One region of the Gilliamella sp. B2969 genome, then DNA from elsewhere that is predicted to be linked to it. Evidence: riboswitches for the same ligand, from Rfam matches in the RefSeq annotation. Region 1 holds a riboswitch; the other holds the start of a gene.
The links. Region 1 has a riboswitch for thiamine pyrophosphate ahead of thiM (hydroxyethylthiazole kinase). Riboswitches for the same ligand answer to the same signal wherever they lie in the genome.
Positions count from the first base shown of each region.

Region 2: another riboswitch for thiamine pyrophosphate. It lies ahead of thiB (thiamine ABC transporter substrate binding subunit); the one in region 1 lies ahead of thiM (hydroxyethylthiazole kinase).

Region 1 covers NZ_JAFNOP010000005.1:4,650-21,106, reverse strand. Annotated here, with positions in the region: gene hldE (bifunctional D-glycero-beta-D-manno-heptose-7-phosphate kinase/D-glycero-beta-D-manno-heptose 1-phosphate adenylyltransferase HldE) at 1-715, shown strand, start outside; gene gorA (glutathione-disulfide reductase) at 1,289-2,641, shown strand; gene J3U66_RS05465 (MFS transporter) at 2,715-4,064, opposite strand; gene J3U66_RS05460 (DNA-3-methyladenine glycosylase I) at 4,304-4,885, shown strand; gene J3U66_RS05455 (YdcF family protein) at 4,879-5,475, shown strand; gene mnmE (tRNA uridine-5-carboxymethylaminomethyl(34) synthesis GTPase MnmE) at 5,649-7,010, shown strand; gene J3U66_RS05445 (hypothetical protein) at 7,314-7,640, shown strand; gene J3U66_RS05440 (heavy-metal-associated domain-containing protein) at 7,899-8,102, shown strand; gene J3U66_RS05435 (STY0301 family protein) at 8,421-8,924, shown strand; gene J3U66_RS05430 (STY0301 family protein) at 9,048-9,554, shown strand; gene thiD (bifunctional hydroxymethylpyrimidine kinase/phosphomethylpyrimidine kinase) at 9,674-10,468, opposite strand; gene thiE (thiamine phosphate synthase) at 10,480-11,121, opposite strand; gene thiM (hydroxyethylthiazole kinase) at 11,131-11,919, opposite strand; TPP riboswitch at 11,980-12,082, opposite strand; gene trkA (Trk system potassium transporter TrkA) at 12,122-13,525, opposite strand; gene trpS (tryptophan--tRNA ligase) at 13,602-14,597, opposite strand; gene J3U66_RS05400 (phosphoglycolate phosphatase) at 14,637-15,332, opposite strand; gene rpe (ribulose-phosphate 3-epimerase) at 15,325-16,002, opposite strand; gene J3U66_RS05390 (Dam family site-specific DNA-(adenine-N6)-methyltransferase) at 16,040-16,457, opposite strand, start outside.
Region 2 covers NZ_JAFNOP010000004.1:148,636-165,092, reverse strand. Annotated here, with positions in the region: gene rnm (RNase RNM) at 1-328, shown strand, start outside; gene J3U66_RS05065 (L-threonylcarbamoyladenylate synthase) at 437-1,057, shown strand; gene rluB (23S rRNA pseudouridine(2605) synthase RluB) at 1,229-2,146, shown strand; gene J3U66_RS05055 (hypothetical protein) at 2,597-2,764, shown strand; gene J3U66_RS05050 (hypothetical protein) at 3,056-4,381, shown strand; gene J3U66_RS05045 (amidohydrolase family protein) at 4,494-5,510, opposite strand; gene argS (arginine--tRNA ligase) at 6,061-7,794, opposite strand; gene J3U66_RS05035 (hypothetical protein) at 8,281-8,628, shown strand; TPP riboswitch at 8,672-8,780, shown strand; gene thiB (thiamine ABC transporter substrate binding subunit) at 8,821-9,819, shown strand; gene thiP (thiamine/thiamine pyrophosphate ABC transporter permease) at 9,837-11,402, shown strand; gene thiQ (thiamine ABC transporter ATP-binding protein ThiQ) at 11,389-12,093, shown strand; gene cptA (phosphoethanolamine transferase CptA) at 12,264-13,970, shown strand; gene dinB (DNA polymerase IV) at 14,052-15,107, shown strand; gene J3U66_RS05005 (6-phospho-beta-glucosidase) at 15,232-16,457, opposite strand, start outside.

The DNA of each region.
Region 1 (16,457 bases):
GACACTATTACAGTTAGATAAACCAACTTATCATTTACCGACACAAGCTAAAGAAGTCTTTGACGTTACTGGCGCGGGTGATACTGTGATAGCCACATTAGCCGCGGCTTTAGCATCAGGTCAATCACTCGAAGATAGCTGTTATTTAGCCAATGCAGCAGCGGGTGTGGTTGTAGGCAAATTAGGTACTTCTACAGTATCACAAGTTGAGCTTGAAAATGCCATTCGAGCTCGAAAAGATAATGGTTTTGGTGTCATGACGGAAGATGAGCTAAAAGAAGAAGTTAAAAAAGCGAGACAACGCGGTGAAAAAATTGTCATGACCAATGGTTGCTTTGATATTTTGCATGCTGGTCATGTTTCTTATCTAGCCAATGCTCGAAAATTGGGAGATCGATTAATTGTCGCTGTAAATAGCGATGCATCGGTAAAACAATTGAAAGGTGAATCAAGACCGATTAACCCACTTATGCAACGTATGATTGTTTTAGGTGCGCTTGATTCAGTTGATTGGGTGGTACCATTTGAAGAACAAACACCACAACGACTGATCGCTAATATATTACCTGATGTATTAGTTAAAGGTGGTGATTATAAACCGGAAGACATCGCCGGTGGCAAAGAGGTGATTGATGCTGGCGGCATTGTCAAAGTACTTAATTTTGAAGATGGTTGTTCAACGACAAATATTATTAACACGATTAAAAGTCGTTAAATATCATTTTATTAATAAGACTACTTGAGTTAAGCAGGTAGTCTTATTAGCTGTAGAAATCTATCTTTCTGTTTTTAATTAAATAACACCAGTGTTAATCGTTTCAACTGCTACTAATAAGTTTGTTGCTAACTAGAATCATTATATGATGTGTAATAATGTATATTGTTGGTACGACAACTAAATATTTTATGGATAACAAGTAAAATTATCATTGTTAGGATAAAGTTTAGCGATTACCAGTGAGTGGTAGCTTAAGTACCTAATATCACAGCAGTTAATATCAATAATCAGTAAAATAGTTTTTTGGGGTTAATACCTCTGTAATCCTATATAATTTTTTATTCAAAATTAAATCAAACCAAATCAATAGACATTATAATTACATACTATTATTAATTTAATTATTTAAATTATCCTTTTATTACTTTTGAATTTATTCGGAAATGCAAATCTTGGTCGCATAATCAATCGTTAATAACTATCATTAAATTTTAAATTTAATACTTTTTTTATTATCTCGTTTGTGCAAAGCTATAGCTAAATGAAGACAACGAGTATTAAGGATATTGAATGACGAAACATTATGATTATATTGCCATCGGTGGTGGTAGTGGCGGTATTGCGTCAGTTAACAGAGCGGCGTCATACGGAAAAAAATGCGCAATTATTGAAGCAAAATTATTAGGTGGTACTTGCGTTAATGTTGGTTGTGTACCTAAAAAGGTGATGTGGTATGGTGCGCAAATTGCCGAAGCAATAAAACATTATGGTCCAGATTATGGATTTGATACAACGATAAATCAATTTAATTGGGACAAATTAATCTCAAGTCGAAGCGCTTATATTGATCGTATTCATCAATCTTATGATAACGTGCTACGTAAAAATAAGGTGGATGTGATTCAAGGATATGCTAAATTTATTGATTCACATACAGTTGAAGTAAATGGTGAATGTTATAGCGCGGATCATATTTTAATTGCAGTTGGTGGTAAACCAACTATACCTAACATTCCTGGTGCGCAGTATGGTATTACTTCTGATGGCTTTTTTGCATTGAAAGCATTACCAAAGCGTGTTGCAGTTGTGGGTGCGGGTTATATAGCTTGTGAAATTGCCAGTGTATTACATTCATTAGGCTCACAAACTCATCAATTTATTCGTAAAGCGACACCATTACGTTCTTTTGATCCACTTATTGTTGAGACATTAATGGAGGTTATTAAGACAGAAGGCCAAACTTTGCATACTTTTGCTATTCCTCAGTCTGTTACTAAAAATAGTGATAATTCATTAACATTAACGTTAGAAAATGGCGAAAGTTATACTGTTGATTGTGTGATTTGGGCAATTGGTCGAGAACCAGCAACCAACGATCTAAACTTATCCGCAGCAGGGGTAAAAACTAATGATAATGGCTTTGTTATGGTCGACAAATATCAAAATACTAATGTTCCAGGTATTTATTCTGTTGGCGATGATACAGGTGCTATCGCTCTAACACCTGTTGCCGTTGCAGCTGGACGCCGCTTATCTGAACGATTATTTAATAATAAAGTGGATGAACATTTAGACTATACTAATATTCCAACAGTTGTATTTACTCATCCAGCAATAGGTACGGTTGGTTTAACTGAACCTGAAGCCATTGCGCAATTTGGTGAGCAAAATGTAAAAGTATATACCTCAACTTTTACTGCAATGTATACTGCGGTCACAACGCATCGCCAACCATGCCGAATGAAGTTAGTGTGTGTTGGTAAAGACGAAAAAATTGTCGGAATTCATGGTATGGGTTATGGTATGGACGAAATGCTGCAAGGTTTTGCTGTGGCGCTTAAAATGGGTGCAACCAAAAAAGATTTTGATAATACTGTTGCTATTCATCCAACTGCGGCAGAAGAGTTTGTAACAATGCGATAATACTATTCAAATTTTAAAGTGACAACTTAAAGAAAAAGCAGATCTATTTGATCTGCTTTTTTTACTAAAATGATTAATGATCCGCTTCGTTTTGCCAGCCATTTTTAGCTAGAGGATAAAAACCAACAGCTACTGCAATTAGCGCAACAAATGAGATGTAAATTCCCGCACCTAAATAGCTATATTTACCTAATAAATGGTCAGGACTCAATAAATAAATGGTTGATGTAGGTGTAATGGCACTAAATAGTGCATATGCTGAATTATAAGAAAATGATAAGCCTGAATAGCGAATAGTTGGTGGAAATGTTCTGGTACCAATAATTGGTGTCATGGCAATAGAACCAATAAATAGTCCAAATATCGCCCAAAGGCAGTACAGTTTTGCTAACGACATATCAGCAGTCAGTGAACTATAGAAAATGATACTGGCAATTGCAAGTCCGCCCCAGGTTATTACGACTGTTTTACTTGTTCCTAATTTATCATCAAGCCAACCAGAAATAACACAGCCTATTGTTAGTGTCAAAGCCGCAATGCAACCACCGATACGCCAATCAAGATTGGAAAAGTGATACATTTCTCCAACAATATGGCCAGGAGTAATTAAAATACCGACCATGATTGCAGTGGATAATGACCAAGTTAATAAAGCTACGATAATACATGCAGTTTTATGTTTTTGTAGTACCGTAACCACAGGAATATTTTTTTCGATAGCCTTACGGGCAGCTAATTCTTTAAAAATTGGTGTTTCTGATAGGAATCGACGTAAATAAACTGAAATCACACCAAAAATACCACCAATAATGAATGGAATACGCCAAGCATAATCTAAAATATTTTCTTTGGTAAAATAAAGATCAATAATAATTGTTACAATAAAGCCGAGCATAATTCCACCCGTAATGCCTGATGTTAATGTGCCGACACCTAAACCATAGCGCTGTTTTGGCACATGTTCGGCAATAAACACCCATGCACCTGGCATTTCACCACCAATAGCTGCGCCTTGCAGCATACGCATCACTAATAGCAATAATGGTGCAAAAATACCTATCATTTCATAAGTAGGTAAAACACCAATGATAAATGTCGGTAACGCCATCATTGCTACACTTAAAGTGAACATTTTTTTACGTCCTACTTTATCGCCAAAATGAGCCATGATAATGCCACCAACAGGCCTTACCAAATAACCAACAGCGAAGATACCCCACGCAAAAAGATTTAAAGTCAATGGCGATAAAGTGTGGGGTAAAAAGAGTGGTTTGACAATGGTATCAATATATAGCGCATAGATAACAAAGTCATAAAATTCTAACGTTCCCCCTAAAGAGGATAAAACTAATGTTTTTAAATCCTTACTGTTTAATGGCCGGGCATTGGGTTGCCACTGCGCATTGATTTCAGATTGACTCATGAAAAGACCTTATAATTATTGTTAAATTAAGATAGATAATAAAAAAATATACTTTTTTTGATTAAAACTAAATATAAAGCGCTCATTTTGCCACAAAAAAATGTGTTTTTTTTTATCATAAAAAAATTTAATGGATGTTATAAAACCGACTATTTGATTTATAATTTACTATAGCTAAATTATGTATAATGTTTTTTCAAATGAATATTAAAAAAATTCATTTATTAGGTAATAACTTGATGAAAAATAATGAAATAACACGTTGTAGTTGGGTTTCAAATGATTCGTTGTATATTGACTATCATGATAATGAGTGGGGTATTGCACAATACGATAGTCTTAAATTATTTGAAAAAATTTGTTTGGAAGGTCAGCAAGCAGGCTTATCTTGGATTACCGTACTAAAAAAACGTGATGAATATCGTCGCTGTTTTTTTAATTTTGATCCTAAAAAGATTATTCAATTAACAGCGCAAGATATCGATAAATTACTTACAAATAAGGGATTAATTCGAAATAAATTAAAACTTAATAGTATTATAAAAAATGCTAAAGCTTATCTTGCAATGCAAAATAATGGTGAAGATTTTTCACAATTTATTTGGTCATTTGTGGGTGGCAAACCAATCATTAATCATTTCAACGATATAAGCGAAGTTCCTATTACTACTGATATATCAGATAAAATGTCTAAAGCGTTAAAAAAAAGAGGCTTTAGTTTTGTTGGTTCGACGATCTGTTACGCTTTTATGCAATCGATGGGATTGGTTAATGACCATTTTCAATACTGTTATAAAAAAGGGTGTGAATCTAAATGCTAAAATTTATTAAATATGGTGTATTGGTTGTTTTAACATATTTCATTATTTGTAATATTGTTATTTATCTTTATGCACTTAAAAAACCTGAGAGTCACGCTGATGTGTTGATTGTCTTAGGCGCTCAAGTAGTTGGTAACCCAGCAGAAGCATCACCCAGTTTACAAGTTCGCTTAGATTCGGCAGTAAATTATTTAAACGATAATACCGAAACTAAAGTCATCGTTTGTGGTGGTAAAGGTCAAGATGAGTCAGCTACAGAAGCCAGTGTGATGGCTCGTTATTTGCTCAATAAAGGCATTGATTTATCGAGAATCTATATTGAAGATAAATCACTACGTACTGTGGAACAAATACATAATGTACTTAATATTTTACCACCAAGTAAAACCGTAATTGCGACTAACGATTTTCATCTATTACGCTCTATAATGTTAGCTAAACGATTTGGTATCGAAGATGTATCTGGTTTATCAAGTCATTTAAGTTATGACAACGTTGATAGATATTTAGCATTGATCCGAGAACCACTGGCATTACTTAATTCATGGCTCTTCGATCATCCCAACGATTCAAGACAGTCACAACCATAAAAAATGGTCATGCTGCATACTCCCAAACTAATTAATTTATCAATAATTTGTTGATGACCGAACAATGATTTTGCTAGTTTGCTAACGGTAAACACTCGACAAATACTGTATTTGCAATGTGTACATGGTATGATGAACACATTGCTTTTTAATTTTTTAGAAAAAAGAAAAATATGAAATCAGATACAATTGTTGCACAAGCAACACCGCCTGGTCGTGGTGGGGTTGGTATATTGCGTATCTCTGGCCCTAAAGCTCAAGAGGTTGCTAAAGCAGTTTTAGGCATTTTACCTAAGCCACGATATGCGCATTATTTACCTTTTTTAGCTTCTGACGGGACAACGTTAGATGAAGGCATTGCTTTATTCTTCCCCAATCCACATTCATTTACTGGTGAAGATGTACTTGAACTTCAAGGCCACGGTGGACCCGTTATTTTAGATCTACTGTTGAAACGTATTTTAGAAATTGCTGATGTGCGTATAGCAAGACCAGGGGAATTTTCCGAACGTGCTTTTATGAATGATAAATTGGATCTGGCACAAGCGGAAGCGATAGCCGATTTGATTGATGCCAGTTCTGAGCAAGCTGCAAAATCGGCAATTTCATCATTACAAGGGGTATTTTCACAAAAAGTTAATGCATTGGTTGAATCGTTAATTCATTTAAGGATTTTTACTGAAGCTGCCATCGATTTTCCCGAAGAAGAAATAGACTTTTTATCTGATGGCAAAATTGAAGCTCAGCTTGATGAAGTGATTATTCGCTTAAATGAAGTCAGACAAGAGGCGAAGCAAGGTTCGTTATTACGTGATGGTATGAAAGTTGTCATAGCAGGGCGCCCCAATGCTGGTAAATCGAGCTTACTTAATGCATTAGCAGGGCGCGATGCGGCTATTGTTACTGATATCGCCGGCACTACCCGTGATGTGTTACGTGAACATATTCATATTGATGGCATGCCATTGCATATTATTGACACAGCAGGGCTACGTGAGGCCAGTGACGAAGTCGAACGTATTGGTATTGAACGGGCTTGGCAAGAAATAAACCAAGCTGATCGCGTACTATTTATGGTTGATAGTACTACAACAACCGAAACCAACCCAGAAAAATTATGGCCTGAGTTTATTGAACGTTTACCTAAAAATATACCGATGACAGTTATTCGTAATAAAGCTGATCTAACAGGTGAACAACTTGGTCTTAGTGAAGTAAATGGCTACTCACTGATTCAACTTTCTGCACGGACAGGCGAAGGCATTGAGCTATTACGTGAACATCTTAAACAAGCCATGGGCTATACCAGTAGCACAGAAAGTGGATTTTTAGCCCGTCGTCGCCATTTACAGGCACTAGAAAAAGCCGCTGAACATTTAAATAACGGTAAGTACCAACTCACGACATTTCATGCAGGTGAACTATTAGCTGAAGAATTAAGGTTAGCACAAGAAGCTTTAAGTGAAATAACGGGTCAATTTACTTCGGATGATTTACTTGGACGGATATTTAGTTCGTTTTGTATTGGAAAATAACATAAATCGATAATTATTCTAATTATTGCCATAATTTTCACTGTATAAACTCAACTGGGCTGTATTTGAAATATAAGATTTAATGCTCAAAAGAGGTGAATATTATCAATATAACAAGGATAGTTTGTTGTATTAACATTAGATTCTAACTAGAAGAAACGTAATTATAATAACTTTGTATAGAATAGAAATAATCTAGTATGCGTGTAATGCGATTACTGTATAAGTTGGATGATTTATGAAAAACTATTTAGTCAAATTTTTCTTTTAATTATACTAATTTAATTAACTGGTTGTAGCCTTATGGACTATAAAAAAGTTATCCAATATGTAGAGCCAAGTGCTAATGAACCAAGGGCAAGGGTTATGCTTGTAGGGGATTATGATAGTTGGTATCATTTTAGTATTATCAATTTTGATGTAATAAAACCTAATTTTGGTTATCTATATACTGAAGGTAAAACAACAAATAGACCAAAAGTAAAAAATTTGGGAATGAACATAAAGGTGAAAGGCAAAAATAAAGCTAATCAAGTTTACTTACCTGCTGGTCAAATAATAAAAATTGGCGTTTATGGTCAACCGTCTGGTATGAACGTTACTCTTTTTGTATTCGTGGTAAAACTATGACTCTAGAGCAAAATATTGATTATGTTCTTTCCTTTGATAAAGTTACATTAAATAATAAAAAATATTGCCTTCTTTAGCTATACAAAGTTATTAATAAAACTCAGCTTGAACTTATTAAAAATTAGTTATATATAATGCTATATAGGTACAACCGAAAACAATTATTTAAAAGAATGGTTCTTTGTGTAACGTTTAAATGATGTTAAATGAATTTTTATTTAATAGTAGATTTTATCAGATTGATTAGAGAGGTCTATCATGAAATTAATAGTCGATAATATGACTTGTCAGCATTGTGTTAAAGCAATTACTAAGGCGATTAATGATATCGATCCCAAAGCTAAGGTGACGGTTGATTTAGCCAAACATGAAGTTGATATTGAGGGTGGTAGCATTTCGCAAGAAGCAGCAATTGCAGCAGTCAATGAAGCCGGTTATGAGTTTGTGGGTATTTCATATTAATTTTAATCAGTTTAATGGTAGATAACTATCCGGTGATTTTACTGTGTAGCATGTGGCAAAATATTAAGTCAAATTAAAAGGGGATTTTCGCTAAAATCCCTTTTTTGTTTTCTGCTATATTTTTGTTGACTATTCATGGTTGCAATGTATTTCACTTAAAGCAATCTCAATAAAACCCCACTCAAAATCATGATAATGATAGATGCAATTATCAATGATTAAATCTACTTGACTAAGTCGATATTTTCGCCATAATTGCCGTAAATATTCAATATTTCAAAATGTTATTTACCTGCAATGCTTAAAAGGATAATCAATATGCAAGGAAAAACGTTAAATGCGATCGTTACAATCATTGTTGGGTTTGCAATGGTTTTTACCGTCAATGCTTACCAAATTGATTGTCCAAAATCGATTGATGTTAAAGAAAAAGTTGAAAACATGTCAGACGGATGGGGGGCAGCTGATAGGGAAGAATTTTGGAATAGTGGTTTTGTGAAAAACATTTCACATAAATCTACCGGTGTAGGTGTTTTTTTGGGAGAGCCTTTAGTGGTACAAAAATCTGAGGATTATGTGCTGAATAACAAGAAAGGTTTTAAGAAATATCGCAATGAATGGGACGTAAGTTTACGACCTGAAGATACTGATCGTTATTATGCTTCATGTTTCTATTATAACAGTGAGGTTGTATTAGTAAAAAAAATTGATACATCGATGAAAAGCTGCTGGACTGACGTCTCTTTAGATGAGCTTGGTAATGAGATAAATAGTGAACACACACTTTATTGCAGTACCAATAAAAGGGGTGATAATCATTAATGTTATGTGGGATCGCTAGTCATTGCAATCCCCCTAGTTTAACACTCTATTTCATCATGATTTTCACTCAATTAGGCTAAAATAATTGATTATGTGCCTAAAAATTTTAAAAGGATGAACAATATGCAAGGAAAAACGTTAAATGCGATCGTTACAATCATTGTCGGGTTTGCAATGGTTTTTACCGTCAATGCTTACCAAATTGATTGCCCAAAATCGATCGATGTTCGAGAAAAAATGGTAAACATGCCAGAAGGTTGGGACCTGATTGGTAAGAGCAAATATGCTGATGCTTCTGATATCGATAAGACTATCCTTTCACAGGACTTTTGGGGTATTAATGTTTATCTAGACGATCCGGCGGTGATACAAAGACCCCATCAACGTTTGCTAAGTAAAAAGAATGGCGTTAAAAAATATCAGTTTATCTGGGAGGTTGAACAATTTAAACCTAATGAGAACTTTTATGTTCGTTGTGACTACTCTGGAAGTAGGGTTAAATTGGTGCAAAAAATTGACTCATCGATGAAAAGCTGTTGGATTTTTTATTCTCAGGATAAATACGGCAATAACGTATCTCATGAAAATACACTTTATTGCAGTACAAATAAAGCCGAAGATGTTAAATAATCCTATGTGGGATTGCAAAGCTTGGCAATCCCACACCCGTTCAACTCTCAAACTGTCATGATTTTCCCTAATAACGGGTAATCAAGCATCAAGTAATCCATTATTTTGCTCGCTAGCTTTTACCACCATTGATAAAAATGGTGGGTTGGACCAATTCCTTTGCCAATCGATAAATCATCGGCATGACTAATTGCACCTTGTAAGTAGTTCTTTGCTTGTTGAATGGCATCTGGCAAGCTGTGTTGCGGTAATAATGCGGTAATTGCAGCTGATAAAGTGCATCCTGTACCATGCGTATTTTTAGTTTGGATACGAGGCGATACCATTCTAATTGTTTGGTTTGGAGTAATTAAATAATCTGGGCTTTCTTGACTAAGTAAATGCCCACCTTTGATTAATACCGCTTTACAACCTAATTTTAGCAAGGCATGTCCTTGTGCCTGCATTTCGTCCTCATTTTGGGCTTCTTGACAATCGAGCAGGGCAGCCGCTTCTGGTAGATTCGGGGTGATAACGGTGGCTAATGGTAAGAGTAATTCACGGATTGCATTCACCGCATCAGATTTCAGTAGTGGATGACCGCCTTTAGCCACCATGACAGTATCAAGTACGATGTTGGCAATCGGATTTTTTTTTAAGAGATGATGAACCACTGTCACAATCTCTTTATTCATTAACATGCCCATTTTTACACTATCAATATTGATATCCTGATATAGAGTATTAAATTGGGCTTCTACAAATTCAGGCGAGACAGGTAAAACAGCATCGACGCCTTGCGTGCTTTGTGCGGTTAATGCGGTGATCACTGACATGCCATAAGCACCTAACGCCGAAAAGGTTTTCAAATCTGCTTGTATACCAGCGCCACCGCTAGGATCGGAGCCGGCAATGGTTAATGCAACTGTTGTCATTCTTTGATTTCCTATCTTGCTTGTTGAATTTTGGTCAGTAGCGATTGACTGGCATTAGCAATATCTGCTTGACCACAAATAGCGGATACTACTGCGACACCTTCAATACCAGTTTTTATGACCTCAGTGACATTGGATAAACCAATTCCGCCAATGGCAACCGCAGGACACTGTTTGAGTTTCACAAGTTCAGCTAATTGTGCAGTACCTATGGCGGAGGCCGCATCTTTTTTGGTTGAAGTTGGGAAGATTGGCCCAATACCCAAATAATCAACCAATTGCCATTCAACGGCATCAAGTTGTTGTTGATTACTAACAGAAAAGCCGAGCCATTTATTTGCACCGATTAATTGACGAGTAACGGCAACAGGTAGATCACGCTGTCCAATATGTACGCCGTCAGCGTCTATCGCTAATGCGATATCGACATGATCATTAATAAGTAGCGGTACTGGTGTGTCTTTTAAAAGGTGTTTGAGCTGCATAGCTGCATGATACCAATCTTTACCTGATAGTTCTTGTTCTGATCTTAATTGTACGGTAGTTACACCATTTTCGATGGCAATTTTGGTGGTATTAAGCATACCTTGAATACCGCCACACAATTGCGGATCGAGCACTAAATAGAGGGTTAAATCGAGTTGTTTTTTCATCTGCTTGCCCTATTTTGAACCATCAACAAAAAGTGAAAGCTGATCGATAAGCGACACAGCAAAACTGCCTAGTCCTTGCTGTTTATTGGCTCGCTCACCAGCTTTTTTCATCATATAACAAGCACTGGCTGTGGCAGCTAAACTATCAGCACCACAAGCAATAAACGCAGCAACCATCGCGGATAATGAACAACCTGTACCGGTAACAGACGTTAATGCAATATCTCCACCCGCAATGCGATAGGTGTTCTCGCCGTCAGTGATATAGTCAATATCGCCTGTCATGGCGACAATGGTTTGATAACGACGAGCCAATTGTTGAGCTGCCGTTAATGCAACCGTTGTCGAATCTTGGCTATCGGTACCTTTAGAAGAAGAATGTTCGCCATTTAGCGCTAAAATTTCAGAGGCATTACCCCGAATCGCTGTCGGTTGGTATTTTAATAATTGTTGAGCGATATCAGTGCGGTAAGCTAAGGCAGGTCCAACGGCAACCGGATCAAGCACCCAGCGTGTTCGGCTTTGTTGGGCTTGTTCGGCAGCTAACAGCATACTTTCAGCAATATTGCTATGCAGTGTTCCAATATTAATTAATAAGCTATTGGCAATATCGACAAATGATTTCACTTCTTGTTTGGCAATAATCATCGCTGGCGATGCACCAATTGCCAGTAAGATATTGGCGGTAAAATTTTGCACGACCTCATTGGTGATGCAATGCACTAATGGGCGTTGCTGCTTAACAAGGTGAATAAATGGTGTGGCGTGCTCAGCCTGAAAGGTTTTTATCTCTGACATATTCTTTCCTTAACGATTAATACAACTTATAACAGGTTAGGAAGAATCTGCCAATCAGAAGGTTAACGGCTTAGACTTCCCTACGCTGGTATAATCCAGATCAGGTTCAACGGGTAAAATCTCAGTTTTTTGTATCAAACAAAAAACACCCCGAGTCAAAACAATTTGTGTATTATGAACTGAGTATCAGTTTTAAACAAGATTATTGTAATAATCTTTCAATATCGGTTATGGCTTTTCTATCAGGTAAAAAGATGATTAAGTGGTCATTATCTTCAATAGTTAAATCAGTATTAACAATAATCACATCTTCACCTCGTACTACTGCACCAATTGTTGCAGCTGAAGGTAATTTTAATCCATTGATATTTTTACCAACAAGTTTTGATGTATCACTATTGCCTTTCGCCACAACTTCAATAATTTCGGATTCCCCTTGTCTGAGTGAAACGACTTTGACGATACCCGTTTGTCTTACATGGCTTAAAAGCTCAGAGATTGTGGCATGCTGTGGTGAAATAGCAATATCAATCACACTATCATTGATCAATTCTAGGTAAGCTTGCCGTTGAATCAAAACAATCACTTTTTTAGCGCCCATTCGTTTAGCCAGCATTGATGACATAATGTTAGATTCATCATCACTGGTGACAGCGATAAAGAGATCGGTTAATTCTACCTGTTCTTGTGAGAGGAGTTCTTGGTCTGAAGATTCGCCATGTAATACGGTTGTATTGACCAACTGTTCAGCAATAAACTCAGCTCGTTGAGCATTACGTTCAATTAACTTTACTTGATAATCGTTTTCTAAGCGTTTGGCTAGAGCGACAGCAACACCGCCTCCACCACTAATAATGATACGTTTATAGGGCTTTTCTAAGCGTTGTAATTCACTTGTTACGGCTTTTATGTTCACCGGAGGGGTAATAAAATAGACCATATCACCCGCTTCAATTAAGGTTGAACCGATTGGGCGAATAAAACGATTTTTTCGATATATCGCAACCACTCGAGCTTCTACATGCGGTAAATGCTCTTTTAGTTCAGATAATTCACTGCCCACTAATGCACCGCCATAATAAGCAGTGACTGCAACCAGACAGACACGATTATCATAAAAAGAGGCAAATTGTAAAGCGCCTGGATATTGTACTAACCGGCTGACATGATTAGTGATTAAATTTTCGGGTGCGATGATGTGGTCAATATTAATACAATCTTTGTTAAAGAAGGGATATTTTTCGTCGTTATATTCAGGTGCTCGAATACGGGCAACTTTTTGCGGTATTTTAAACATGACATGACCAATTTGACAGGCCATCATGTTAACTTCATCAGAATTGGTTACAGCAACAAGCATATCAGCGGATTCGGCACCGGCGCTTTCTAATACCTGAGGGTATGAAGATTTTCCTAAAATAACTTGTAAATCAAAGCGTTCTTGTAGTGATTGCAGTTTGTCATGATCTTCATCAACGACAGTAACATCGTTTTGTTTTTCGGTAACCAGATACTCAGCTAATGCACTGCCGGTTTGTCCTGCACCTAGAATAATAATCTTCATAACAGACCTATCATCGTTAAATGACTTTACTACGCTTGCCATCTTATGACAAGCGTACTTATGTCAATTAATATTGTTTAAGTTTACCCTTAATTCGTGCTATTTATTCGACTCGCTATTAAACAAAACCGATTACATCGTATACTTTTTTCAAGGTCGGCTCGGCTTTAGCGCGCGCTTTTTCAGCGCCTTCACGCATAATAGAAAATAGATAATTTTCATCGTTGCGATACTCATGATAACGGGCTTGTAATGTTGTTAACATATCGATCACTTGCGTTGCTACTTCCGTTTTCAAATGACCATACATCTTTCCTTCAAACTCTTTTTCAAGCTCTGCTACCGGTTTACCTGTAACGCCAGTTAAAATATCTAATAAATTAGAAACGCCGACTTTATTTTTTAAGTCATAGCGAACTACTGGTGGCTCGTCAGAATCGGTCATCGCACGTTTGATCTTTTTCTCCACATCTTTTGGATTTTCAAGTAGGCCGATCACGTTATTGCGGTTTTCATCAGATTTAGACATTTTTTTGGTTGGTTCTTGTAATGACATCACTCTTGCACCAACTTTAGCAATAAATGGCTCTGGTACAGTAAAAACATCACCATAAAGTGCATTAAATCGCATAGCAATATCACGTGTTAGCTCAAGGTGTTGTTTCTGATCATCGCCAACCGGTACTAAATTGGCTTGATATAGCAAAATATCAGCAGCCATAAGCACAGGATAATCAAATAGACCAGCATTAATGTTTTCTGAATGACGTGATGATTTATCCTTAAATTGCGTCATGCGGCTAAGTTCACCAAAATAGGTATAGCAGTTGAACGCCCAGCCTAATTCTGCATGGGCAGGAACATGAGATTGTACAAATATAGTGCTCTTTTGTGGATCGATTCCGCATGCCAAATATAATGCCATTGTATCTAGCGTTGCTTTGCGTAATTTTTGTGGATCTTGTCTTACGGTTATCGCATGTTGATTGACAATACAGTAAATGCAGTCATATTCGTTTTGTAGCGCAACCCAATTTTTTAAAGCACCTAAATAGTTGCCAAGTGTTAGTTCTCCTGAAGGTTGTGCACCACTAAATACAATCGGTTTACTCATAATTTATTCCTAATTTATTTATGCTCTGTTTTTTGCTAATTATTTTTTTGCATCAGCTTTGGGATGAGGTAATAACGTTAATATATCTTTAAAATCATCAAATAAGAAATCGGGATCACTTGTTGCAATCGATATTCCATAATTATAACCATAGCTTAATGCTACAGTAGGGCAATGTGCATTTTTAGCTGCCATAATGTCATTTTGAGAATCACCCACAAATAATAATTGATCACTAAATAGACCAAAGGTCGCCATCACTTGATAAAGTCCAGCTGGATGAGGTTTTAATTTGATCACATCACCACCCCCTAAGACTAACGAAAAGTATTCTTTTATTCCTAAAGAAGTCAGTAAATCAGGCAAAAATTGTGCAGGTTTATTGGTGACTAAAGCAAGTGGATAGTGGTTGTCATGTAATGCTTTTAAGGTTTGTTTGACGTGTGGAAATAACTTAGTTTCTACATCCATAACCTTATCATAATGTCGATTAAAGAGTGCCTTGGCTTGTGAAAACATTTCATTGGAAGGTTGGACATTGATAGCTTTAAATATGCGTTCTAACATCACATCAATGCCATTACCTACAAAGTTTTTAACCTGTTCATTGGTTATCGTATTTAATTTTAAATCGGCAAGCATATGCTTGGCTGCAAGCGCAAGTCCAGGAACACTATCCACTAGTGTTCCATCCAGATCAAAGGCGATGGCTTGAATATCGTCGAGTTTAGGCATGATTCACTCCTGATAGCGCTTTACGCATTGCATCAATCACTGTTTTATAATCTGGTTGACTAAATATTGCTGAACCTGCAACAAACATATCTGCACCAGCTTTAGCAATTTCGGCAATGTTATCAACTTTTACACCACCATCAATTTCTAAACGAATATTTTGTTTAGATTGATTAATACGCTCTCTTACTTGTTGTAGTTTTTTCAATGTTGATGGAATAAATGATTGCCCACCAAAACCAGGATTTACGCCCATTACTAAAATAATATCGACTTTATCCATCACATAATCTAAGTAGTTTAAAGGTGTAGCAGGATTAAGCACAATACCCGCTGTGCAGCCATGATCTTTGATTAATTGTAAAGAACGATCTAAGTGGATAGTCGCTTCTGGATGAATAGAAATATTCGTTGCACCTGCTTTGGCAAATGAAATAATCAGCTCCTCAACAGGGGTAACCATTAAATGGACATCTATCGGTGCTGTTATACCAAAATCGCGCAGAGCCTTACAAAACATACTGCCCATGGTAAGATTGGGAACAAAGTGATTGTCCATTACATCAAAATGAACAACATCTGCTCCTGCATCAAGTACTTTTTGAGTATCCTCACCAAGCCGAGCAAAGTCAGCAGATAATATTGATGGGGCTATAATAAATTCTTTCATGATAAAACCTCTTGTGCTAAAAGCTCATCCCTGTCGTTTAAGATTTTTGATATAGTGCTAAAATCTCGTCAATTTTTTTTCGCCCTTCACCAGCACAGCTAATCGAACGACGCATTTCGGCCCGATAAAGATGACGTGCTTTTTTATATAAGCTTCTTGTATAAGAAGTATCATGATTAGATACAAGAACCGGAATATCATTTTGATAGGCGATATTTTCAGCAAGTTGCGATAACTTTTTATGTTCTTCAAAGCCAAAATTATTCGAATAATAGGCTGTAAAACCCGCCGAATCACCCGCTGAAAGGTAAGGAGGGTCACAATAAATTACGGAATTTTGTTTAGCTTTTTTCATTACTTCATAATAAGGAGCACAAATAAATTGGGCATTTTGAGCTTTTTTAGCAAAAAAATAGAGTTCTCTTTCTGGAAAATAGATAGTTTTGTAACGACCA
Region 2 (16,457 bases), on a different contig from region 1:
ATGTTGCACGATTGATCACGCGGTAAATGCGATACATAATGCGGGAGGGCAAGCAGTACTTGCACATCCCAGTCGTTATGATTTAACGTTAACTAAGTTAAAACTTTTGCTTAGTGATTTTAAACAATTTGGCGGTGATGCAATGGAAGTTTCGCAAAGTCGACAAACACCAACTGATCTACAATTATTAGCTAAACTTGCAAATGAATTTGGATTACTGGCATCACAAGGATCGGATTTTCATGATTTGGTTAATTATCTTGATTTAGGTAAAACAGCACCACTACCAAGCAGTGTTACACCAATCTGGCATAATTGGGTGTTATAAATGAAGATTGATATTAAGATACGTCAGATTGATATTGTTGAAAATTATTAATTGTGATCATTTAAACTAAAATGATATGTTAAATATAAAATTGGATTGAACAACATTATGAGCCAAACTTTTTATATTCATCCTGATAATCCACAAACTCGATTATTAGAGCAAGTGGTAAAAATATTGAATGATGGTGGCGTAATAGCTTTTCCGACTGATTCTGGCTATTCACTTGGTTGTTTGTTAGATAATAAATATGGCGTAGATCGTATTTGTCAAATCCGTCAGTTAGATAAACATCACAATTTTACGCTAATGTGCCGTGATCTTTCAGAACTTTCATCCTATGCTTTTGTGGATAATACCACTTTTCGGCTCTTAAAAAATAATACACCAGGTCGGTATGTTTTTATTTTGTCCGCGAGTAAAGAAGTTCCACGACGATTAATGAATGAAAAACGTAAAACGATTGGATTACGTATTCCTGATAACAAAATAGATCTGACTTTATTGGAATTATTAGGTCAACCTTTGATGACAACTACATTAATTTTACCCAATGATACTCAGGCCCAATCCGATCCCGATGAGATAGAAGATAAAATTGGCCATCAACTTGATGCAATTGTACATGGCGGCTATATTAGCGAACAACCAACAACCGTTATAGACTTGACCCATGACTACCCTGATATTATTCGTCAAGGTAGTGGTGATACTACACCATTTGAATAGCCGTTTTTTTATACGTTATTTTAATATTGATAATGTTTTGAATAGATAAATGATACCTGAGAAGGTAACAGTGAGGACAATATGAAACATAGCACAACAGCAGTTTCAAAATATGAAAACACAGCAGATACAAGAAAAATAAAAAGCAATAAATCAACAGACAAACCGGTAATGCTGCAAAAATCATTTTCGACAAAGCGGGCACCGTCTGTACACGATAACAGCGAAAAATTACAGAAAGTCTTAGCCAACTTGGGTAATGGTTCTCGTCGTGAAATTGAAGCAATGATCGCCGCAGGTCAAATTAGTGTTGATGGTAAAATTGCAACATTAGGTGATCGCGTTGATATTAATACTAATCCTAAAATTCGTATTAACGGTCATCTAGTACAACTTCGGAGTAAAGAAAAAGAAATCTGTCGTGTACTTGCCTACTATAAACCAGAAGGTGAGATTTGTTCCCGTAACGATCCTCAAGGTCGAGCAACCGTGTTTGAACGTTTGCCTCGTTTGAAAAATGCTAGATGGGTGAATATCGGTCGGCTTGATATTAATACTTCGGGATTGCTACTATTTACTACAGATGGTGAACTTGCCAATCGGTTAATGCATCCCAGACATGAAATTGAGCGAGAATATGCGGTTCGGGTTTTTGGTAATGTGACCGATCAACAAATTAGTCAACTGCGCAAAGGTATACAACTTGAAGATGGTCCTGCATCATTTAAATCGATCAAAGCGCAAGGTGGTGATGGTCTTAATCAATGGTTCAATGTGGTTATTACCGAAGGCCGTAATCGAGAAGTTCGTAGAATGTGGGAAGCCATAGATGTACAAGTAAGTCGATTGTTGCGTATTCGTTATGGTAACATCACGCTACCTAAAGGTTTATCACGTGGTACATGGATGGAGTTAAGCCTTGATTCAGTCAATTATTTACGGGAAATTGTTGGTTTACCTGCCGAAATTAAAAGTTTTACTGTAAATTCTACTTTGGGTAAGTCTAATGTTCGGCCTAAGCGAGTCAAACTGAATAACTTATCTCGATCATCGCGCCAAGCGACAGCAAAAAAGCCGACTCGTAAATAGAATCTGTCCTCCTAATGAATTCGATATTATTGGGAGGATACTTTCAACAACGCTATCTCATCTTTTCAAAATTAAATTTAATTTAGATTTTTGCTCATGACTATAGCAAAAAAAGTTAATAAATCGCCGAAAATTTTTTATAAACTTTGTTACGCTGATTAATACTGAGTTAATTAGTGATAAAAAAACAAACGATTGTCATCTGCAATGGACTGATAATTTAACTAAAATTTTTGAAAGGAAATATGATGCGGTTAACTATAGCAATTTTTTAATTTTTCTTTTAACAGCCTGTATACTCGTACTGGTGACGATGCATATAAAGAAGGAAAATATTTAGAAAGTATTAGTTTATTAGCCACCGGTATTGAAGAGAAAGGTGAACGTAAATTTGATAAAGATAGTGCTAAAAAAAACTACATTCTTCAGTTAGTAATATTACAGCACATTATGAAACAAGTATTAGCTAATACCGCAACCACAGATTATCAGACTTGCATTGATATCTATCAAAGCTTGCTCAGAATCATGTTAAACGATTGTTTCTTTAGTCAAACAGTAACTTCCTTTGATGATAAATACACTATTGAGCAGTTAGAACAAACCATTGCTAAATAATATTATGAATACGGTAAATCAATTACCGGTACCGACAGCCAAAGTTATGTAATGAAACTAAAGAAACATTAGAAATGAGATCGGATTTAGCTAATAAAATAATAGATCAGGCGCTATCGCAACGAGTAACAATTAAATCCCTACAAATATGAATTGAGGCAGGGATTTTAAATTCAAAATAAATGGATATTTTTTTTAGTTTTAACTATATAATTTTTTATGTAACTAATTAGAATAATGTAAATTATTTTCAATGATTAAAGATAGGTTTAACAAATGGAAGTAAAAATTATGAGGAATTTAATTGTTGTTTTGTTAATGTTTTGGTTAGCGAGTTGTAGCCATACACGCACTTATGAAGAAGCATATAATGAAGGATACTATCTTCAAAGTATTAATATATTAGCACTCAATATTGAACAAAAAGGTATAGCTAAATTCAAGCAAGAAGATGCTGAGCATTTGCGCAATTTGGTTAATCGCGTGATGGTTAAATATGAAGCAGACTTAGCTGATAGCGCGGCTAACGATTACGAAGATAAAATTTCCACTTATAATAAATTAATGGAAATGCATGATCGCTTAAGTAATCAATTTTATAGTCCAGAGTTGAGCTTTTTTTTAGATAAGTATACCAGTTCAAAATTGAAACAAGATATTGCCAAAGTTTATTATGACCAAGCAAACTCAATTGTAGCTAAGGATAGTGAAAGTTATAAAAAGAAAGCCGAGCTATATAAACAAGGTTTAGATATTTATGACTATAAAGATATTAATGCTTCATATAAAAAAGCAAATAATCGTTATTTGCAATTAGTTGCTCAAGAGTACTATAAAATAGGGCAGCAAGCTGCTCGTAAAAAAGATTATCATCAAGCAGCGGCTGCCTTTAACAAAGCCGCTGAAGTTTATAGTCCAATCGGACACTATAAAGATAGTGAAAAACTAGCGAATTATTACATTAAAATCTTCAAAACTCAAATTGCGATTTCCTCTTATGCTGAAGGTGAACAAATCGCTAAAAAAGCAAGTTCGCGAGCTGATTATCGTAATGCGGCATATCAGTACCAAAAAGCTTCTAATACCTATCCCAATGGCTCTTATCGAGATGCAAGTAAAAAGGCTGAAGTTTATGCCGAAAAAGGTCGTATAACAGTCTATTTTAACGTTAATGGTGGTATGCAAAGTCGAATAATGGATGCAATCCGCGATCAAGGAATTGTGACCACTACTGATGATAGCAATGCTAGTCAAGTTAATGTCAGACTACGATTTGATGAAAACTACTCTGATCAGGGTGGATCGGTTAAAAATGAAACTAAAAAGAATGGCGAAAAGGATTATAACCTAAAAATAGAAACATTGATGAATAAAATAACCGTGACTGCTTACCTAAACGTGACAGGGCTAATAAGCTATGATAAAACGTTTCGAGTTGAAAAAAACTCAATGCAGGTTAACTATTCCTATACGGGAGATAAACCAAGTTACGAATTTGATCATCAAGATGGCAATTATTTACAACAATACCAATTAACGCAAGAGGCAAAAAATGAGCTTGAAACGCAAATTATGAATGAAATATCTCATATTGCGCAAGATATAAAAAGATTATAATTTTATACTTTAATAAGTTGTTAAATACCAAACTGAAAAAATAAAATCCCACAATAGATTAAAAACTGTGGGATTTTTTATTGGTCAAATTTTATTGTGTTTCATTCAATTATTATTCAAGTCCTAATACCATTCGTCCGTTTTTGGTAGCGACATTTACCACATTGTCTAAATCGGTATACCGGCATCCTGTAACGAGTAGTTTAAGCTCTTCCCACATGTTGCCTGTTGAAAATGGTAACATATAATCACTGACATTATCGGTACCAATCGCAACAGGAATACCTGCAGCGGCAAGTTCATCAATAGGAGTAAGAGAATTACGGGTAGGACCTTGTTCTTCACGGCGAGGGCTATCGATCCATGCGAATGGGCAAGCGATGACCATCATTTTCGCTTCTTTCATTTTTTTATAGAGTTTTTGACGATATTCCAAACTATGCGCAGTAATTGAAATACTATGAATTGCTACTACGCGTCCGTGCATGCCATGTTCCAAAGTTTTATCGGTGAGTTGTTCGGTTTCAATCTCGTCTGAGGAGTTAAATTGATCAACATGAACATGGACCATTTTGCCTAATGATTTTCCTGTTTGCATCAATACATCAAGATGTTTTAGCCCCATTCCTTCACCATGATCACGTTCATCACGACGTGGTAATCCACCAATGATATCAACTAAATCTGCACCTTTATCAAACCAGTAACGTGCTTCTTTATCAATAACACCTTTAAGGGTTTGATTGACTAATTTTATGATAATGTCATTTTTATAAGTTTCACGGGCTCTTAGTGCGCCTTTGATTGCTCGCTCTTCTGCAATTGGATCGATATCGACAAATGATCCCATGGCACTGACCCCTTGTTCGATCATTCGCTCAACCGCCATGCTGAAATGGCGGTAATAATCGTCTTCACTCATCGATGCTTTGACTTTATCTAACGTATCCCATTTTTCAATTAAAGTCTGCTTTTGATAAACATCAAAACTGTCAACAGTGATCGTAAAAGCACGATCGGCATGCATATGTGAATTAACCCAACCGCCATTTTGTTTAATTTTATTCATTAAATATGCTTTTAAACTTTGATCTCGACTGGTTAATAACATCTTTTTATTATCGGTCATAATGTGCCTCTACGATTCAATTGAGCTAAATTAGATAAAATAATAGATAAAAAAAATCCCCCTAAGATGGAGGATTAACAATAAATCAACAATGTTGTTTAGGACTGTTGATTTATATTTTGTCATGGTCAACTACTCTTGGTTGCTTAAATAATTTGAAAGAATTCTAACTAAACTATTTTTAATATCAAGTGCCGTTCTTATAAAAATATGTAAATAAATGAAATGGTTAAAGTATTATTTTTTAGATTTTTATCCCAAATTCAAGCTTTTATATAAAATTTAATTTTGGTATTACAGGATTTTTAATCAATAACTACCTATTTTATATCAATAATCTATTGTCCAAAAATCGAGACCAACAAAAGCATTATGCGATTTATTGTCAATCTCAAAAAGTGTAGTATTGCTTTGTTTAACACTAAAGAGTATATGGATGAATTGGATTTTTAGCGTTCTTTAATATATCAGCGTGTAAAAATTTTAAAAGAATTTATGTGTTTTAATGAAAAAACCACCGATGATGAATTTTATCGGTGGTATGCTAATGTTACATTTTTTCGACAGTTTTGATTCCTAACATATCAAGACCGATATTAAGGGTTTTAGCGGTTAACGAAGCCAATTTTAAGCGGCTTTGTTTCAAGTTTTCGTTTTCCGCCGTTAAAATAGGGCAATTTTCATAGAAACTAGAAAATAGGGTAGCGATATCGTATAAATAGGCGCAAAGTACATGTGGTGTGCCTTCTGCGGCAACGTTTGATACAGTTTCATCAAATTGTATTAATCGAATTGCTAATGCTCGCTCTTTATCCGTACCTAAATTAATAGTGCCGCTTAAGCTGTCTTCGCTGATATTTGATTTTCTAAATACAGAAAGCACGCGTGTATAAGCATATTGTAAATAAGGGGCCGTATTTCCCTCAAATGACAACATATTATCCCAATCAAACACATAATCGGTGGTACGATTTTTGGAAAGATCAGCATATTTGACCGCACCTATTGCTACAGCGTCAACCACTTGGGCAAGCTCAGTATCGGTTAAGTCTGGATTTTTATTTCGAATTAAAGTAGTCGCTCGTTCTGTCGCTTCATCAAGTAGATCATTTAATTTAACAGTGTCACCAGAACGCGTCTTAAACGGCTTGCCATCTTTACCTAACATCATACCAAACATGTGATGCTCAAGTTTTAAGGATTCTGGTACATATTTCGCTTTATGCACGATATCCCAAACTTGTTCTAAATGTTGATGTTGACGTGAATCGGTATAATATAAAATACGTTCAGCATGAAGTGTTTCATAACGATATTTAACACAGGCAATGTCGGTTGTTGCATAAAGATAGCCACCATCACGTTTTTGGATGATAACGCCCATGGGTTCGCCTTCTTTATTTTTATATTCATCTAAAAATACAACGATTGCACCGTCACTTTCAACCGCTAATTTTTTCTGTTTTAGATCGGCAACAATGCCTGGTAGCATGCTGTTATAGATGCTTTCGCCCATTGTATCTTCAATCGATAATGTGACATTAAGGCGTTTATATGTGGCAATATTTTGCGTCATGGTGATATCAACCAATTTTCGCCACATTTCACGGCAATATTTGTCACCACCTTGAAGTTTTACTACATAATTACGGGCTTTTTCGGCAAAGGCTTCGTCTTCATCGTAATGTTTTTTAGCTGCGCGATAGAACGATTCTAAATCTGAAAGCTCCATGTCGTTGGCATGTTCATTTTCCATTTTTTCAAGATAGGCAATTAACATCCCAAATTGGGTTCCCCAATCTCCAACATGGTTGGCACGGATAACATTATGACCAAGAAAGCTTAATACTCGTACACTGGCATCACCAATAATGGTTGAGCGTAGATGACCGACGTGCATCTCTTTAGCAACATTGGGGGCCGAGTAATCAACCACAATAGTTTGAGGTTTGGCGGGTAAAGTAATATTGAGTTTATCACTACTTAGCGCGACTTCGTTTTGTTCAGCAATCCAACTATTTTTTAAGAAGATATTAATAAAACCCGGCCCAGCGATTTCCACTTTATCGGCAATATCATCAATATCAAGATGTTGTAAAACTTTTTCAGCTAATGCGCGTGGTGGCATTCCCAATTTTTTAGCAGTAGACATGATACCATTTGCTTGATAATCACCAAATTGAACTTTAGCGGATTGCTTGATTAAAGCGTCACAGTTTTTATCAGCACCGGCCATAATCATTGCTTGGGAAACACGTTGTGTTAATAGTTGTTGAATATTCACACTGAACCTAATCAATTAAAATAAAATGCCCAATATAATACTGATAAATTGATAAATTGTCACTGTGGGATTAGTTAAGGACAAGTAAATAGCTAATTTTTTTATAAACAAAAATTTTTTAATTTAAGGGTGATAGATTAACTTAACTATAAAATAGAAAAAAATAAAAAGAAAACATGTGCCAAAATTTATTTAACTAACTGATTGTCAATGCTTTTTGTCTTTTCAACTTTGGCATTTGCCCAAGACCATAACAATCTGCAAGAGCTCAAACTACCGATAACCTCCTCACAATTGATAAAATACTATAAATCAAATAATCATGGTGAAAATGTCCTTTTGGATAAGTATGCAAAACTCACTTGACCTTTAAATGAGCAAGAGATTGATTTCCCGATCCAAAATACGTCCTATGAATTTATTCCCTTTCATGAAGGAATTCGTTATTACGAAGTAGGTGGTTTTATGCGGAATAATTGTCTTTAAGTGATTATTTATAATTGGTATGGGATATCTGATACCCCATTACTCAATATTCAACTAACTAGTTATGATGAACAAGGTAAATTGCTTGATGCGGTGCTTTTGGATAGTCAATATTCTTATGAGGATGTGAGTTGTTTTATTGAATTTTCGGTCAATAAGGATTTAACGATAAACCTAAAACATTATGTGACTGACTATTATGATGATGAACATGAATATGGTGATGAAGCTGGACTAATAAAAGATCCTAAACCGGAATTTTGTAAAGGAGAGCAGTATAAGATCAACACTGGTAAGTTTAAGTTAATTTATTCTAAAATGGCAAAGAAGTTTGAATGGCAACAGTGAGTAACAACTATTTACAATTAAGCCTTCACCGACTACACTAATGCTGTTCTCAACGGGGTGCCCTAATGGGCTGAGAGTGTTAGTTGTGTTAACATAACCCGTCGAACCTGAACTGGATCATGCCAGCGGAGGGATTTGAGTTATTATATCTGCTCAAACCTTTTGTCTTTTACTTGCTATTTTGGAGGCAAAATGTTTCGTCATTTGTTGTTATCAACTGTTCTACTTATATCATTGTTTTGGTCGCATTTTTCTGGCGCACAGCAACCGACTTTAACAATATATAGCTATAATTCGTTTATGTCGGAGTGGGGGCCTGGAGAAGCTATCAAACAGGGTTTTGAAGCTCAATGTCATTGTCAGCTAGAAGTAATTACGTTAGGTGATGGTGTTTCAATTTTAAATCGTATTCAGCTTGAAGGTGATAAAACCAATGCTGATGTTGTTTTAGGGTTGGATAATAATCTACTTGAGCAAGCAAAATTAACGAATATTTTTATTCCACATCAGATCGACAAACCCGATAATCTCTATACTGACTGGTGGGATAATGAGTTTATGCCATATGACTTCGGTTATTTTGCCTTTATTTATAATAAACAGAAGATAAAAAATCCACCGCGATCTATGCAACAGTTAGTTGACAATAAAGATCATTGGAAAATCATTTATCAAGATCCTAGAACTAGCACGCCTGGATTAGGTTTGCTGCTGTGGGTTAAAAAAGTTTATGGTGATGATGCTGCGCAAGCATGGCAAAAAATAGCTAAAAATACCGTAACAGTAACAAAAGGTTGGAGCGAATCTTACGGCATGTTTTTGAAAAATGAAGCAGATTTAGTATTAAGTTACAGCACTTCCCCTGTTGCACATATAATTTCTGATAACGATCATCGTTTTGCTGCCGCCATTTTTGATGAGGGGCATTATCGTCAAGTTGAAGTGGCTGCCATTGTAAAATATACACAACAACCAGAGTTAGCTCGCCAATTTTTACATTATTTATTAACACCCGAGATTCAACGTCAATTTGCTGAAAAAAATGTCATGTATCCAATCATAAAAACCGATTTGCCAGCAGCTTATCAACAGATTGATACAGTGAAAAAAGCCCTTGAATTTGATGCAAAGCAAGTTGAATTAAATCAAAAATCTTGGGTGCGTGAATGGCAAGTTGCTGTCAGTAAATAATGTCATCGGAACGAATATTGAAATTTCAATCCTTAATTCCAGGTATCAGTGCTGTTGGTTTGATTTTGCTCATATTAGGCACGGCACTTATTGCGCTTTGGGGATTTGCAATTCGAACCGATAATATAAGCATCTATTTTGATCATTATTTACTGCATATTATTTGGGTAACAGTTTTGCAAGCTGGTTTATCAACTTGTTTAGCCATCATATTGGCAGTATTGATGGCGAAAGCATTAGCTATGGTAGGCTTTCCATGTCAAGGATTACTCATCAAAATAATGCCGGTTACCTTTATTTTACCGACTTTAGTTGTGGTTACTGGTTTGCTTTCAGTGTATGGTCAGCATGGTATCGTTTCGTTAATTTTTCAATTTTTGAACCTACCAATTGAATTATCAATTTATGGTTTGAAAGGTATATTATTAGCCCATGTGTTTTTAAATTTTCCTTATGCTTGTTGTTTGTTTTATCAATCCTTAAAAAGTGTTCCTATCGAACAAAAACAGTTAGCTGCTCAGTTAAATTTTTCTGCTTTTACTTTTTTTAAGTTAGTTGAATGGCCATTATTGCGTCGACAAATCTTACCAATGGCAGCACTGATTTTTATGTTATGTTTTTCAAGTTTTGCAATCGTGTTAGCTCTTGGTGGCGGGCCAAAATATACCACTATTGAGGTAGCAATATATCAGTCGATCCGTGATTTTGATCTTATACAAGCCGTGTTACTTTCTTTTTTGCAACTAATTTGTTGTATTGGTTTTCTTATCATCATGCAAAGAATAAATCGAATCAAAAAAATGCATATTCGATTTGTTCATCAAACTTATCAAGTTCCGATTCCTTACTATTTATCATTGATCAGTTATGTCATCATTTTGATTGGGAGTTTATTTATTTTATTACCGTTGGTTACAATATTGATTGAAGGTATTTATTTTTTCAAATTTGCGTTATTAACAGCGGTACTTTTAAAAGCACTGCTTACCTCAATTATCATTGCAGTAGGTTCCGCTTTTATTGCAATGTTTCTTGCATTATTGTTACTTTGGACCAATAGCCGATTATTGATTAATCAACAAATTAAATGGAGCAATCGTTTAATGTTAATTGGTTCATTAATTTTGGCCATTCCAAGTATGGTTTTAGCTTCAGGGCTTTTCTTATTATTATTTCAATATGCCGACAATATAATTATTATTTCAATATTAGTGATGTTGTGTAACGCACTGATGGCGTTACCTTTTTTATTAAAAAATCTTTCAATCCCCATGTATGAAGTGAGTTTACGTTATTGGCAACTTTGCCAATCGCTTAATATTCAAGGTTTAACACATTTTTACTTGATTGAATTTAAGGCATTAAAAAAGTTGATGGTAATGAGTTTTGCTTTTGCTGTTATTTTGTCATTTGGTGATTTTGGTGTTATTGCTTTGTTTGGTGGGCAAGCTTTAACCACCTTACCTTATTATTTATATGAGCAAATATCACACTATCATTATCAAGAAGGTACTGTGACGGCTGCAATTTTATTGATGTTATCTTTTAGCTTAATGGTTGTGATGGATTATGATCGAACTTAATCAAGTAAATTATCATTACGATAATTTTAATATGCATTTTGAAATTAATATTGCAGCAAAAGAGCACGTCGTGATTGTTGGACCAAGTGGTGCAGGTAAAAGTACTTTATTGAGTTTAATCGCTGGGTTTATTTTTCCAAATTCAGGCACAATTAAACTTAATCATCAAAATATGACAAAAATTGCGCCGGGCAAACGCCCTGTGTCGATGTTATTTCAACACAATAATTTATTTAGTCACTTAACAGTTCAACAAAACATCGCTTTAGGAATTAAACCATCATTAAAACTTACACAAGCTGAGCAAAATACAATCGCTAATATTCTTGAACAAGTCGGATTGGCTGGATTTTCAGAGCGTTATCCAGAACAATTATCAGGGGGGCAACGTCAACGAGTAGCGCTGGCTCGTTGTTTGATACAACATCGTCCAATTTTATTGTTGGATGAGCCTTTTTCAGCCCTTGATCAAGCTTTACGTCAAGAAATGTTATTGTTAGTTAATCAAATTTGTCATCAGTATGATTTAACGCTAATGATGGTATCGCATTATCTAGATGAATCATTGAACTATTTCTCGCGTTGTTTAGTGGTAGAAGATGGACAGATTATTTTTAATGAACGGCCTGCGCAATTAATGCAACCACAGTATAGTGCTGTTGCAAAATTGTTAGGTATAAAAATTGACTAATATGATAATAATGTTAATTTAGTGATAACTTGATCAATTATATATTAAGTTTTTTTATTTTAGTAACTAGGGTTGTTATTAATTATTAACTTTAATAAATACCTTAAGGTTTTATTAATCTCGAAAAGATAACTTATAAAACTTAATTATTCCTTGTTGAAAAAAAAGTTATGCAAAAATTTAACCAGTCTGCAAAATTTAGTTGGTCAAATCTTATTTTTATCATTCTATTTTTTTGCTATTTTTCTTGTGCTTTACAACTTTATATAGCCTTATCTGGACACTCCAACTTTATTGGTTTGCGCGATGCAATAATTTATAGTTTGATTTGGCTTATTCCTGTTTTGTTTTTTCCTAATTATACCCGTAAAATCGCAGCTGTTTATGGAATAATTGTTGGTGGCCTGTCTTTGATTTCAATTGGATATTTTGTCATTTACCGACAAGAATTTTCACAGAGTGTATTTTTTGTGATGGCGGAATCAAACTTCAATGAATCACATGAATTTATTCAACAATATTTAAGTTGGAAATTGGTGGTTATCCTTGTTGTTTATATTTTAATTGCAATTTATTTGTGGAAAAAAGTCAAACCTGTTTATGTTAAAAGTAGTACCAAGTGGATAGTATCTATGCTAATTGCTATTTACGCGATAATGCCGGTAGTAATTAGTGTCACTGTGAAAAAAACAACCTTTGAAAAGGCGTATAAACATTTATTAACACGTATGGAAACCACAGTGCCTTGGCAATTAATCAATAGTTATTTAGCTTATCGTTCGCAATTATCTAACATGGAAGATATCTTAAATCACTTGCAAACCATACCAAAGTTAGAAAATTTAACCGATGCTAATGGTAATACGCCAAGAACGTTAGTGCTAGTGATTGGTGAGTCAACTACTCGTAATCGCATGGGGATTTATGGTTATGGACGCGATACGACGCCTCAAATTGAACAATTTAAAAAGGATAATCCAGATTTATTAGTATTCAATGATGTTGTATCTTCAAGGCCATATACTATTGAAATTCTCCAACAAGCATTAACCTTTGCAGATGAGCAGCATCCCGAATTGTATTTAACCACCCCTTCATTAATACATTTGATGAAACAAGCGGGTTATAAAACGTTTTGGATTACTAATCAACAGACAATGACAGAACGTAATACTATGTTAACTATGTTTTCAAAACAGGCTGATGAGCAGTTTTATATGAATAATGATCGCAATCAAAGTTCAAGGCAGTATGATGAGTCAGTTTTTCCGCCTTTTAAAGCTGTGTTAGCCGATCCAGCAGAAAAGAAATTCATTGTTATTCATCTACTTGGTACACATATGAAATATGAGTTTCGCTATCCAAAAGATGGCGAACATGACCGTTTTCGCGATAAAACTGGCATTGCTCATTCTTTAGATGACGATAAGTTAGATGTTTATAATAGTTATGATAATGCGGTCAGTTATAATGATTATGTCACAACAACATTGTTTAAAATGTTTAAACAAAGCCACGAAAATGGTTTTATCTTGTATTTTTCTGATCATGGTGAAGATGTATACCAAACTCCACCTTATGATGTATTAGGTCGTAATGAAAAAGCACCAACGAAAACCATGTACACCGTACCATTTATGCTTTGGCAATCACCGCAGTGGCGGGCAACGCATCCTAATAATTATCAAAATTATGTTGATCGTAAATACAGTACCCAAGATTTGATTCATACTTGGTCTGATTTAGCTGGACTGAGTTATAACTTATATGAACCACAAAAAAGTATTGTTAATCCTAACTTTCATCAATCAACTCGGTGGATAGGCGATCCTTATGATAAAAATGGATTGATCGATTTTGATAAATTATCACACTAATTTATTGTCCGTTTGCACGAGTACTTAAGATATGATATTGTATATTTATACAGTTATATCTTAAGTACAATTAAACCCATTATGCGAAAAATTATTCATATTGATATGGATTGTTTTTATGCTGCAGTTGAAATGCGAGATAATCCTCGTTATCGTCATTTACCTATTGCAGTAGGCGGCGATCCGCGCAAACGAGGTGTTGTTGCAACAGCTAATTATTTAGCACGTCAATTTGGTGTACATAGTGCGATGTCAACAGCACAAGCGATAAAACTATGTCCTAATCTTAAAGTAATTCCTGGTAGACATGCAGTTTATAAAGAGGTATCAAATCAGATTCACCAAATATTTGCGCGTTATACTTCTGCAATTGAAACACTTTCGCTTGATGAAGCTTATTTAGATGTAACAGAGTGTAAACTTTGTCATGGTTCAGCAACGCTTATTGCCCAAGATATACGCCAAGCTATTTTTAATGAACTAGAATTAACAGCTTCAGCCGGTGTTGCACCTTTAAAATTTCTCGCAAAAATTGCATCAGATATGAATAAACCTAATGGTCAGTATGTCATTAGACCCGAACAAGTGAACAATTTTATTGCACAGTTACCACTTAATAAAATTCCCGGTGTAGGTAAAGTGACCGAAAAAAAACTGACTGAATTGGGCTTATTTACTTGTAACGATGTTGTTAATTACGATCTTACCAAGCTGCTTAATCAGTTTGGTAAATTTGGTCGAGTGTTATTTGAACGATGCCAAGGTATTGATGAACGTGAGGTCTGTAATGATCGACAACGTAAATCGGTAGGGGTTGAACGCACGTTAATCGATGATATTTATCAATGGGAAGCATGTTTAGACCAACTTGATCCCCTGTATGATGAATTAGAGAAAAGGTTAAGTAAAGTTAGAACAGATCTATCGATTGCAAGACAAGGCGTCAAATTCAAATTCGATGATTTTCAATTAACCACTCAAGAACACGTCTGGCCAAAATTAGATAAACAAGATTTAATTGCTCAAGCTTATAAAGTATGGCAAGAAAGGCGTAATAATCGAGGTGTCAGGTTAATTGGTTTTCATGTTACATTAATTGACCCACAATTGGATAAACAGTTAATTTTTAATTTTTGATGATTCTGAAAATGTTTGTCACTCAATCATTGTGTTAGCTGACGGTTAACAATATAACGTGTCTATGAGGATTTTACCTGTAGTAATAAAATCCTCATTGTGTCTAATCAAGCAATGAACGGCACTATTTTAAATCAGCGCCGTTAGTGGCTATGACGTGTTTATACCATTGAAATGAATCTTTTTTATAGCGTTTCATTGTGCCGTTACCTTCATTATCACGATCGACATAAATCACGCCATAACGTTTTTTCATTTCACCCGTAGTGAAAGAAACCACATCAATAATTCCCCATGCGGTATAGCCCATCACGTCAACGCCATCATAGTCAATAGCTTTTAACATTGCTTTAATATGTGCGCCCAGATATTCAACGCGAGGTTTATCATGAATTTGATTATCATGTTCTAATTCATCAATTGCACCAAAACCATTTTCCACAATAAATAAAGGTAACTGATAGCGATCATATAAACGGTTAAGTGTATAGCGCAAACCTTCAGGATCTATTGGCCAGCCCCAGTCACTGCTTTTTATATAAGGGTTTTCAACTGCATTAGGTAGTGCACCATTGACGATATTATCACGGTTATCATTTTTAACATCAGCTTTTACGACAGTTGACATGTAGTAGCTAAAGCCGATGTAATCAACAGTACCTTGTTTTAAAAAAGCTAAATCTTCTTCAGTAATATCAAGTTTGTAGCCTTCGCGTTCAAACTCTTTTAATGCGTATGCTGGATAATAGCCACGAACATGTACATCAGGGAAAAAGAAGCGCTGATGCATTGCAATTTCTGAGGCCATCATATCTTCAGGATTACAAGAAAACGGATAAATAGGTACATGAGATACCATGCAACCAATTTGAAAATCTGGGTTAATTTTTTTGCCAGCAATCACAGCTTTAGCACTCGCTAACAGCTCATAGTGCGCAACTTGATAAAGCACTTCTTGAGGATTTTCGCCCGGTTTAACTTGAACACCTGAATTAGTCCAGAAAAAGATTGGATTACTGGTATCCATTTGGTTATTAATCTCGTTAAACGTCATCCAGTATTTGACTTTGTGTTTATAACGTTCAAAACAGGTAATAGCAAAACGCTCAAAAAACTCTACGGTTTTACGATTACGGAATCCACCATAGTGACGGGCAATATGCAGTGGCATCTCGAAATGCGATAGGGTGATAACGGGTTCAATGCCATGGGCAATTAATTCATCGAATACCGCATCGTAGAATTTTAGTCCTTCTTCATTAGGCTCAAGTTCATCCCCTTTAGGATAAATTCTCGTCCATGCAATGGAAGTACGCAGACATTTTAGACCTAACTCTGCAAATAGCTTAA